3 regions of the Cytobacillus sp. Hz8 genome follow, and region 3 is predicted to be linked to each of the others. Evidence: riboswitches for the same ligand, from Rfam matches in the RefSeq annotation. Region 3 holds a riboswitch; each other region holds the start of a gene.
What was found. A riboswitch is a leader RNA that binds a small molecule or an ion and turns the genes downstream of it on or off. The one in region 3 is predicted to bind lysine.

Region 1 (3,285 bases), on a different contig from region 3:
CAACATGAAAGGGGCTGCTGTTTTGAAGGGGAAAAATCAAAACAATGACTACCCAGTTGCAAATCGAGTGTATCAATCGGAAGATTATCAACGGAAGGACGAGGTATCTTCAGGTTTAGCGACAACCCATGAGCAAGTGAGCGATACCTTTACAGAGGGTGAAATTCAATCGGTAATAGAGAACGTAAATGGAAAGGAAATGGGAATACCAAGAAAGGGCTCTGAAGAATAATGTAATAACAAGAAAATGGAAAGGAAGGTGATGGAAAATGACGCCAAGGGATGCCCAGGATGATATGAGTCAATATCAAATGCCTGAAGCCTTAAGAGAAAAAAGACACGCGAGCTACCGAGTAGGCTATAATGCTACCACTGGCAATCAAACTCCAGGTGAGCCTGATTTAGGTAAACGTTCTGATTTAAAAAATTAGGAAGAAGCAGTCATAGGACAAGCTTCTTTTTCATTTGCTCCACTTTTCGAGGGATTCAATTCCGATAGGCGGCATAGGTTGGAATTTATAAGCATATCATTATAATTGGATGAATTAGTAATGTTTTTCCTTATTTTGGTTTATACTATTAGTAGAGGTTTTGAAGCTAATAAGGGGGCGTTGTCGATTTTTTTTAATAAAAAAGGTCAAGATGATAAACCGGAAATGATCATGATGGATGTTGAAGTATATTCTTGTTTGGATGAAAATTGTAAAGGATGGATGAGAAAAGATTTCGCCTCTAATGATTTAAGATGTCCGCTATGTGGAAATGAAACTTCCGTGGAGATACGAGAACTTCCGAAAATTTAATGGAATTATTTTTTTGATTGAACCCACCAGGAGCTTTATAGCTTTGGTGGGTTTTTAGTGTTATAAGGGAATGGGGAGTTTCCATTTATCATAAAAGCTCTAATATCAGGCTATTAGCTAGCAAAGAGACAGAATATAAATTCAAGTGAAGAGGATAGAGGAATCATTTTTTTGACCTTCCATTTTTTTATCAACTACCTTAATACAAGATATTGCAATCTAATTTAAGCTGTATACGTCAATATTTGTACGAACATATTCACTGCAAAATTTATGATAAAATTCTATTTAGGAACGAACAAAAGTATAATGAAACATTTACTAAGCCCCGTCTACAAGGCATTATTTTCATTCTGCTGTCCCAATTCTTTTTTCGTAAAAATAGCATTAGCTTCCTCTAGGTTTTTGTGGGCATTGACAGAATCTCCGGCGATTGCTTTTAGATTGGGAAAATGCCCATCGGTATCGACGGTGAAATTTGTTTCCTTTGGTGCTTTTGTAAGAAATTTCTTTTCATCAGACCACGCAACCAATTTATTCACTCCTTTTGTTTATTAAGTTTATTCTCTCACCATTTTTGGATTTTCATGGAGGAAATGAGTGGAAATAACGTTATATTTTACTTTTTTAGAATACTTTTATTCATTGACAATGCCCCGCCTTTCTAGTAAGCTAGCCTCGTAACTGAATTGATAATTCCTCATCAGCTAAAGATGAGTTAGAGGCGCAATGCATTAAGAGTATGTTAAATGAGAGTCAGAGAGCTCTAGGACTTTAACAAAAAGGAATCATTGCCGAAGCACTAAGAATTCTCTGATGATTAGTAGCTGGGTCTGTCTTTGAATAGGAGCAGAACTGTCATAGCTTTTGTTATGATGAACTATCCATTTCCCCTGATGCGGCAGTTTAAAAGTACACCGTTAAGTGGTGTGCTTTTTTGTGCTTTTACAAATCATTGAATATTATCTCTAATTTCTAAAGCTCGAGGAAAGAAACGAGAGGAGTACTATAGATGGGTCAAAATAAAAAATTTGGACTGTGGATACTTACAGCTTTGGTTGTTGGGAACATGGTGGGATCAGGGATATTTATGCTACCGCGATCCCTTTCTGAGGTGGCGAGTCCCCTTGGTGTGTTGGGAGCTTGGTTATTAACCGGTTTGGGTGTTTTAGTGACTGTTTTAGTATTTGGAAATCTGGCGATACGAAAACCGGAGCTTTCAGGTGGACCGCAAATTTATGCAAAAGAATTATTTAAACCAGGTTCTAATGCGTCTACCCTTTCAGGGTTTATGGCAACCTGGGGGTATTGGATTGGTAACCTTGCAGGAAATATTGCGATTATTACTACCTTTGCAGGCTATCTATCCACTTTTTTCCCAATCATGACAAGTAGTGCAGAGCTTTTTAAAATTGGATCATTTACTTTAAAAGTAGGGAACGCCATTACTTTTTTAGTTTGCACATTGTTATTATGGGGTACAACAATGATTATTTTACATGGGATGGAAGGGGCAGGAAAGTTAAATTTCGCAGCAACAGCGGCAAAAGTTATTGGTTTTCTCTTGTTTATCATTATTGGTTTGTTTGCTTTTCAAAAGGCAAATATTCTTCCATTAGCTGCAGCAAGAGTAGATGATGCAGGGAATAGTATGAGTATTTTTTCTCAAATTAATAAAGCAGCGATTACGACGCTTTGGGCATTTGTTGGGGTTGAATCAGCGGTTGTTTTCGCCCCGCGTGCTAGAAAGCAAATTGATGTAAAAAGAGCATCGATTCTTGGACTTTTCATAGCGTTAGCAATTTATATTGGCATAAGCACCCTTGTGATGGGAATGCTGCCACAGGATCAATTAATTGCCTCTGATAAGCCGCTAATTGACGCGATTGAAACGATTTTAGGACCAATTGGAGCAAAATTATTGGCTGGACTTGGTCTGATTAGTTTATTTGGCTCTTCTCTTGGTTGGGTCATGTTAACTGGGGAAATCCCTTTTCAAGCAGCAAAGCACGGGATTTTTATTCCTCAGTTTGGAAAAGAAAACCAAAAGGGAATTCCAAAGTTTTCTATCATTGTTACAAATATGATTGGACAATTATTTATTTTTTCTACGGTCTCCAATTCTATTTCCCAGGCCTTTGATTTTATTATTTATATTGCAACCTTATCTTATCTTGTTCCATATTTCATATCTTCAGTGTTCCAGCTTAAATTAGTTGTCACAGGAGAGACGTATCATAATAGTAAGAAGGCAAGATGGATGGACGGAATCATCGCATTCTTGGCTACGATTTATTCAGTTTGGGTCATTTATGCAGGGACGGCCGATATTAAGATATTTACTTTTGGTGTCGTTTTAATTGCAAGTGGCATTATCTTTTCTCGTCAAGTGTTGAAAAAGGGGAATGAAAAGATGAAGAAGGAAAATTCAAAAGTTTAATCCACATAAATATAAAAAGAAAATGAGCCTCTTTCAGTGAAA
Region 2 (3,285 bases), on a different contig from region 3:
TTGATTTTCGATCTTCATCTGGTTGATGAGCTGAACAGTTTGTTTAGGATTTACCAAATTATCAGCATAGCAGATGATTCCGCCAACTTTATCTTTTTTTATTAAACTTTTGGTGCTTGCGTTCATGCTCGTACCTGAAATGCCAGCAATTATCATTTGCCCGATTTTTTCCGATAAGCTCATCTTCGCAATGGTTTCTGATATCGTTTTAGGCTGATTGGTTGTTTGTTGTGAAGGTTGTCGGGCTACTTCAGTATATAGTGAAATGTGATCAGCCTTTGGATTGGGTTCCTGAGTAGTTGGTTTTGGCATTATCCATTTTAAATCATAGGCAGGTGTGACATGATATACCAAGATGATTTGGTCATGTGTTTCATCCTTATAGTACCGAACCTCGTCAGGATCACCGCCAACTTTTAGAATATTATGGTAACGAATGGATTGTAGCTTGGAATCATATGATCGAATATCATTGCAGATATCTCCTTCATACCCTAAAACAACATGGTGCTGGGTATACTCCTCATAGCTCTTATCCTCAGCTTTCGTAATTTGGGTAGGCTTTCCCCATGTGCCTGATACTTCAGTTCTTTGCGTTTTCCCGGAAATGAATGGAAGATTGACCAATTTTCCACCTTCAGATAAGGTGAAAGTGTTACGAATGAAATCATTTACGTCATTGGCTTGGTCTTTCGGTTCATTGGCTTTAGGCGTAGAGGTAATGGGTTTATCCTTGTTTGGTTGGGGACGGGTTGCATTTTTTGTAATAGTATAAATGCCAGCGACGAGAAGAAGGGTTAAAAAAAGGAATAGAAAATATCTGAATTTACGATTTTTTGACTTGATCATATAATGAAGCCCTTCTTTCTTATTGAGATTTGTAATGGTGTTTTAATAAGCCTAAAGTAATTCTAATTAAAAATAAAGAAGAAATAAAAATTTGTTTTTGTTAATGAAATTATTATTCTTATCCAAGTTGGTGGCTGATTCACATTTATTCTAAAAAAATAAAATTTATTCGTGAATTCAATGAATATTTGTGCAAAATCCTCTATTAAAAATATAATTCCTTTGTGCAAAATATGTGAGAAAATCTTTTAATAAAAGGGTAGTAATACTAGTATGACGTTGATATCCAAATTCATCCAAATTATTATACTAGGTTGACAGATTTATCAGTATAAGGTAGCCTTAATAATATAATCTAATAACGAACCTCACTTTTTACTAGTGAGGTAGAGGCGCGATGTTTAACAGTCTTTAGCGGAGCTTGAGAGGGCTATGATTCTAAGGAGAAGGAAATGTTGCCGAAGTGAGTAATATTCTCAGTATTACTTGCTGGGTCTGCAGTGAATAACTGCAGGACTGTCTCAGGAGACTACCCGGTTTTCTGAGTTGTGCTATCTCATTTGGGAAAAGAGAGGGTTTCGGGGCATTCTATTATAATGCGGCCTGAGTATACCTCAGGCCGCTTTTTGTTGTGGAAAAAATGTCCTCGGTCAAAAATCAGGAGGAGAAGACGATCATGAAACAAAAAGCATCATTATTTTTCGTATTAATGCTTTCAGTCATTGTATTATTAGCAGGTTGTGGGAAAGGTGATAGTTCTAAATCGGCATCGGCTGATGAAAATACATTTAAGGTGGGGCTTGAAGCAGGCTATGCTCCATTTAACTGGACACAAAACGATGATTCCAATGGCGGCGTGAAAATCGCTGGAGCTTCAGAATATGCAGGGGGCTATGATGTAGAAATAGCGAAAAAAATCGCAGATGGTTTAGGGAAAAAATTAGTGATTGTGAAGACGGAATGGGATGGACTTGTGCCTGCCTTAACCTCTGGCAAAATTGATGCCATTATTGCAGGGATGTCACCGACAACGGAACGAAAAAAGACGATCGATTTTTCAGATAACTATTACAAGTCCAATTTAGTAATGGTTGTGAAAAAAGGAAGCAAGTATGAAAAGGCTACATCTATTCAAGATTTTAAAGGGGCAAAGGTAACCGCTCAGTTGAATACTTTCCACTATTCCGTGATTGATCAAATTAAAGGGGTAAAGAAAGCAAAGGCAATGGATAATTTCCCAGCTATGCGGGTGGCTCTAGAATCAGGAATTATTGATGGCTATGTCTCAGAACGACCTGAAGCCGTTAGTGCATCTAGTGCGAATGAGAATTTTGCCATGGTTGAATTTAAAGATGGGTTTAAAACTTCAGCGGATGATACAGCCGTTGCGGTTGGAATCCAAAAAGGCAGTGACTTAAAAGGAAAAATCAATGAAATTTTAAAAGGCATTTCAGAGGAACAACAGACCGAAATTATGGATGCTGCGATTAAAAATCAGCCAGCAGCCAAATAATGATTTTTTAGGCCGGCTGTAATTACAGCCGGTTTCATGATGATGGAGGAGGAGAAAGATGAGCTTCGATTGGATTGTCAGAATCATTTCAGAAAATTGGCCAATGTTTCTGCGTGGAGCAGGGATGACGCTTTTTATTGCTCTAATTGGAACCATTCTCGGTGCGATTATTGGATTGTTGGCAGGGGTAATTCGAACCATTCCTGTCCCTGATAGAGGAATGAAAAAGTTTATTCTTAAAGTCATTAATATTATTCTATCCATTTATATAGAATTTTTCCGTGGAACCCCAATGATCGTACAGGCCATGGTCATTTATTACGGTTCCGCATTGGCATTTAATATCGATATGAATGTTTTAGTTGCGGCGCTTATTGTAGTTTCTATTAATACCGGAGCCTATATGGCGGAAATTGTTCGCGGAGGAATTGTATCTATCGATAAAGGTCAATTTGAAGCGGCACAAGCGATTGGGATGAATCATTTTCAAACGATGATGAATGTGGTATTGCCGCAGGTGCTGCGAAATATTTTGCCTGCAACAGGGAACCAATTTGTGATTAATATTAAAGATACATCGGTTCTGAATGTGATTTCAGTATCAGAACTGTATTTCCTAACGAAATCTGTGGCAGGAAATAATTTTAGATACTTTGAATCCTTCTTTGTCGCATGTATTTTGTATTTTGTCATGACCTTCATTGTGACAAGAATCCTGCTTTATTTTGAAAGAAAGCTAGAAGGACCGGAAAATTACACCATGACAAACGATGAGATTCAACCAGCAAGATAATGAAGGAAAGGAGGAGAGAGCATGGAAAAAGTCATTGATATTCAGCATCTAAATAAATCCTTTGGAGCACACGAAGTATTAAAGGATATCGATTTTTCAGTGAATAAAGGAGAGGTAGTCAGTATCATCG
Region 3 (3,285 bases):
TGCATTTGGTTATGAGCTAATTCGGGAAATTCTAATACCTGAGCTTCTTGGTAAGAACACGCCACACCTTTTATATTGGGCAGGAAAAAGTCTTGCACGAAAATTTCCTTTAGATACCTTTGAACAAATTGCTGATTTCTTTCATCAAGCTGCTTGGGGTTCTTTAGAAACTAAAAATGAAAACAATAATGAAATTGAATTTGAATTTACAAGCGAACTTATTAGCCATCAATTAAAACAGAAAAAAGAAATGTCCTTTCAATTAGAAGCTGGATTCCTAGCTCAGCAATATGAAATGCAAAAAAAGGTAATCTGCGAAGCCTTTGAACATCCGCGAAAAAAAGGTGGAAAGGTTCAAATAACAATAAAGTGGGACAAAAAAGATGTCATTGAGTAGCCAAAAAAAGCTTTCATCGGAATTTCTCCATTGAAAGCTTTTTTCATTCTAAGAGAAATTATCCCCTGCTACCTTAATATTATTTTTATAAATTTACTGGTACACGAGATAATTCAAAGGCAGAGTGAAGTTCTTCAACCGCTTGCACCATTTTCATATCATCAATAACTGTTGATACCTTAATTTCAGATGTACTGACCATTTTTACCGTAATATCGCTGCTTGCTAATACTTCAAACATTTCTGCAGCTACCCCAGGGTTGGAAACCATCCCAGATCCCACAATTGAAACTTTAGCAAGTCCTGTTTCTGTTTCAACCTTCTTATATTTCAACAGCTTTTTATTACTTTCTAATACATCCAAAGTTCCTTGTAAATCAGCTGTTTTAATGGAAAACGATAAATTATTTGTTTGATCAGCCGTTGTGCTTTGGATAATGATATCTACATTAATATGACTGCTTGCTAAGGTTGTAAAAATAGTCGATAACCCAGTTATGGAATTAGGCAAACCAAGGATTGATACTCTTGTAATTTGATCTTCAAATGCAATTCCTCTGACAACTAAATTTTGCTCCATTTTTGCTTCCTCCTCAATGATTGTTCCGCGCATTCTTTCCATGCTTGACCGAACTTCAAGTGCAACATTGTAATTTTTCGCATACTCTACCGCACGGGGATGAAGCACAGCCGCACCTAAATTTGCCAGTTCAAGCATTTCATCATATGAAACTGATAAGAGCTGTCTTGCATCCTTTACATAGCGAGGATCTGTTGTAAATACACCGGTTACATCGGTATAGATGTCACATTTATCTGCTTGCAAGGCAGCAGCAAGTGCTACGGCCGTTGTATCGGAACCACCTCTACCCAGTGTTGTAATCGATCCATCCTTTGTTACTCCTTGAAACCCAGCAACGATTACGATTTTCCCTTTTTCCAGTTGCTCTTTAATCTTGGATTCATCAATATTTAAGATTCTCGCATTGCCATGAACAGCTTCTGTTTCAATTCCAGCTTGCCAACCAGTTAAGGAAAGCGTATCAAATCCTTTTTCAATCAAGCTAATCGCCAATAAAGAAATAGTGACCTGCTCACCTGTAGTAAGAAGCATATCCATTTCCCTTCTGCTAGGGTTAGCCGATATTTCATTTGCCATCGTGACAAGCTGATCGGTTGTTTTTCCCATCGCAGAAACTACGACCACGACCTCATTTCCATTTGATTTTTCCTCAATCACTCGATTTGCAACATTTTGTATTCTTTCAATACTTCCTACCGAAGTACCCCCGAATTTCTGAACAATTAACCCCACAATATCCCTTCTTTCGCTCAAAGTTAATGAACTTTTATGTAAAAAATTCAACAAAAAAAGCAATGAGAACTATCTCATTGCTGTGTTCATAAAGTTAATAAAAATACGCACACAGTGAGATAGCGCTCCAAGATAATAATCTTGACAATCCTACATTTCTTAAATGCAGGACCAGCAAAGAAAGAAATAAGCCTTTCCCCACTTCGGCAAACATTCCCTTTCAAAGTTCCTCACTGAAGCTTATTCCTCTCCGAACCTTTACTGATGAAGTTTGCACCTCTACCATCACTTTAATTTGATAAAGTGTTTATTTAAATGTTTACTCATTATAGCATAGACCCATTCTTGTGGCAATTCTATTCCAGTAATTTTTTTACAAGCTCTTCTGCCACTTGGGAAGGGATCCCGATATTCGTAAAGTCTTCCATATTTGCTTCTTTCATTTTTTTTACCGAGCCAAATGTTTTTAATAGAAGTTTCTTACGCTTTTCCCCAATACCAGGAATGTCATCTAACATAGATTGAAAAGCATTTTTGCCCCGTAATTGGCGATGGAAGGTGATAGCGAATCGATGCACCTCATCTTGTATTCTTTGCAATAAATAAAATTCCTGACTATTTCGCTCTAATTGAATGATTTCAAGAGGTTCTCCATATAACAACTGCGATGTACGATGCTTTTCATCTTTTACAAGACCAGATATGGGCAAATCAAGACCCAATTCATTTTCAATAACATCTCTTACTGCTTCCACATGACCTTTCCCACCATCTATTATGACTAAATCGGGAAGTGGCAGGTTATCCTTCAGCACTCTTGAATATCTTCTTCTAACAACCTCTCTCATGGATTCATAGTCATCCGGTCCCTCTACCGTTTTAATTTTGTATTTACGATATTCCTTCTTCTCTGATTTTCCATCAATAAAGACAACCATCGCTGAAACAGGATTGGTTCCCTGAATATTCGAATTATCAAATGCCTCAATCCGATGAGGGGTATAGATATTTAAAGCCGCCCCAAGTTTTTCGACCGCACGAATGGTTCGCTCCTCATCTCTTTCAATTAATGAAAATTTTTCCTTTAGGGCAATCTTTGCATTTTTGCAAGCAAGGTTTATAAGATTTTTTTTCTGCCCTCTTTTAGGCTGTAATACCTTCACCTGCAATAAATTTTCTGCATACTCAGCATTGATGGCTTCAGGAATTAAAACCTCCTTAGGTTTAAAATGATTGGTTTTTTCATAAAATTGACCTAAATAAGTCAGCATCTCTTCTTCTGGCTCATTGTATACAGGGAACATCGATACATCTCTTTCAATCAGTTTTCCTTGACGAATAAAAAAGACTTGAACGCACATCCAACCTTTATCCACTGAATAGCCAAACACATCGCGATCGATAAAATCGGTTGTCTGCATTTTTTGCTTTTCCATTGTTGCTTCTATATGAGCAATTTTGTCGCGAAATTCCTTTGCCCGTTCAAAATCCAATTCATCCGCTGCTACCATCATTTTTTCTGTTAGATCATCCTTTATTTCCTTATATCCACCATTTAGAAATTTTGTAATTT

Region 1: linked by a shared signal. The riboswitch ahead of ACE38V_RS09810 (amino acid permease) and the one ahead of ACE38V_RS14165 (aspartate kinase) in region 3 are both predicted to bind lysine.
Region 2: linked by a shared signal. The riboswitch ahead of ACE38V_RS06010 (transporter substrate-binding domain-containing protein) and the one ahead of ACE38V_RS14165 (aspartate kinase) in region 3 are both predicted to bind lysine.

The regions. Positions count from the first base shown of each region.
Region 1 is NZ_JBHKFI010000006.1:101,392-104,676, reverse strand. It holds gene ACE38V_RS09830 (YozQ family protein) at 23-232, shown strand; gene ACE38V_RS09825 (hypothetical protein) at 270-431, shown strand; gene ACE38V_RS09820 (cold-inducible protein YdjO-related protein) at 552-803, shown strand; gene ACE38V_RS09815 (hypothetical protein) at 1,136-1,336, opposite strand; lysine riboswitch at 1,515-1,694, shown strand; gene ACE38V_RS09810 (amino acid permease) at 1,816-3,243, shown strand.
Region 2 is NZ_JBHKFI010000003.1:176,903-180,187, reverse strand. It holds gene nagZ (beta-N-acetylhexosaminidase) at 1-849, opposite strand, end outside; lysine riboswitch at 1,229-1,411, shown strand; gene ACE38V_RS06010 (transporter substrate-binding domain-containing protein) at 1,526-2,362, shown strand; gene ACE38V_RS06005 (amino acid ABC transporter permease) at 2,421-3,155, shown strand; gene ACE38V_RS06000 (amino acid ABC transporter ATP-binding protein) at 3,177-3,285, shown strand, end outside.
Region 3 is NZ_JBHKFI010000011.1:24,781-28,065, reverse strand. It holds gene ACE38V_RS14170 (YslB family protein) at 1-397, shown strand, start outside; gene ACE38V_RS14165 (aspartate kinase) at 483-1,712, opposite strand; lysine riboswitch at 1,825-2,002, opposite strand; gene uvrC (excinuclease ABC subunit UvrC) at 2,069-3,285, opposite strand, start outside.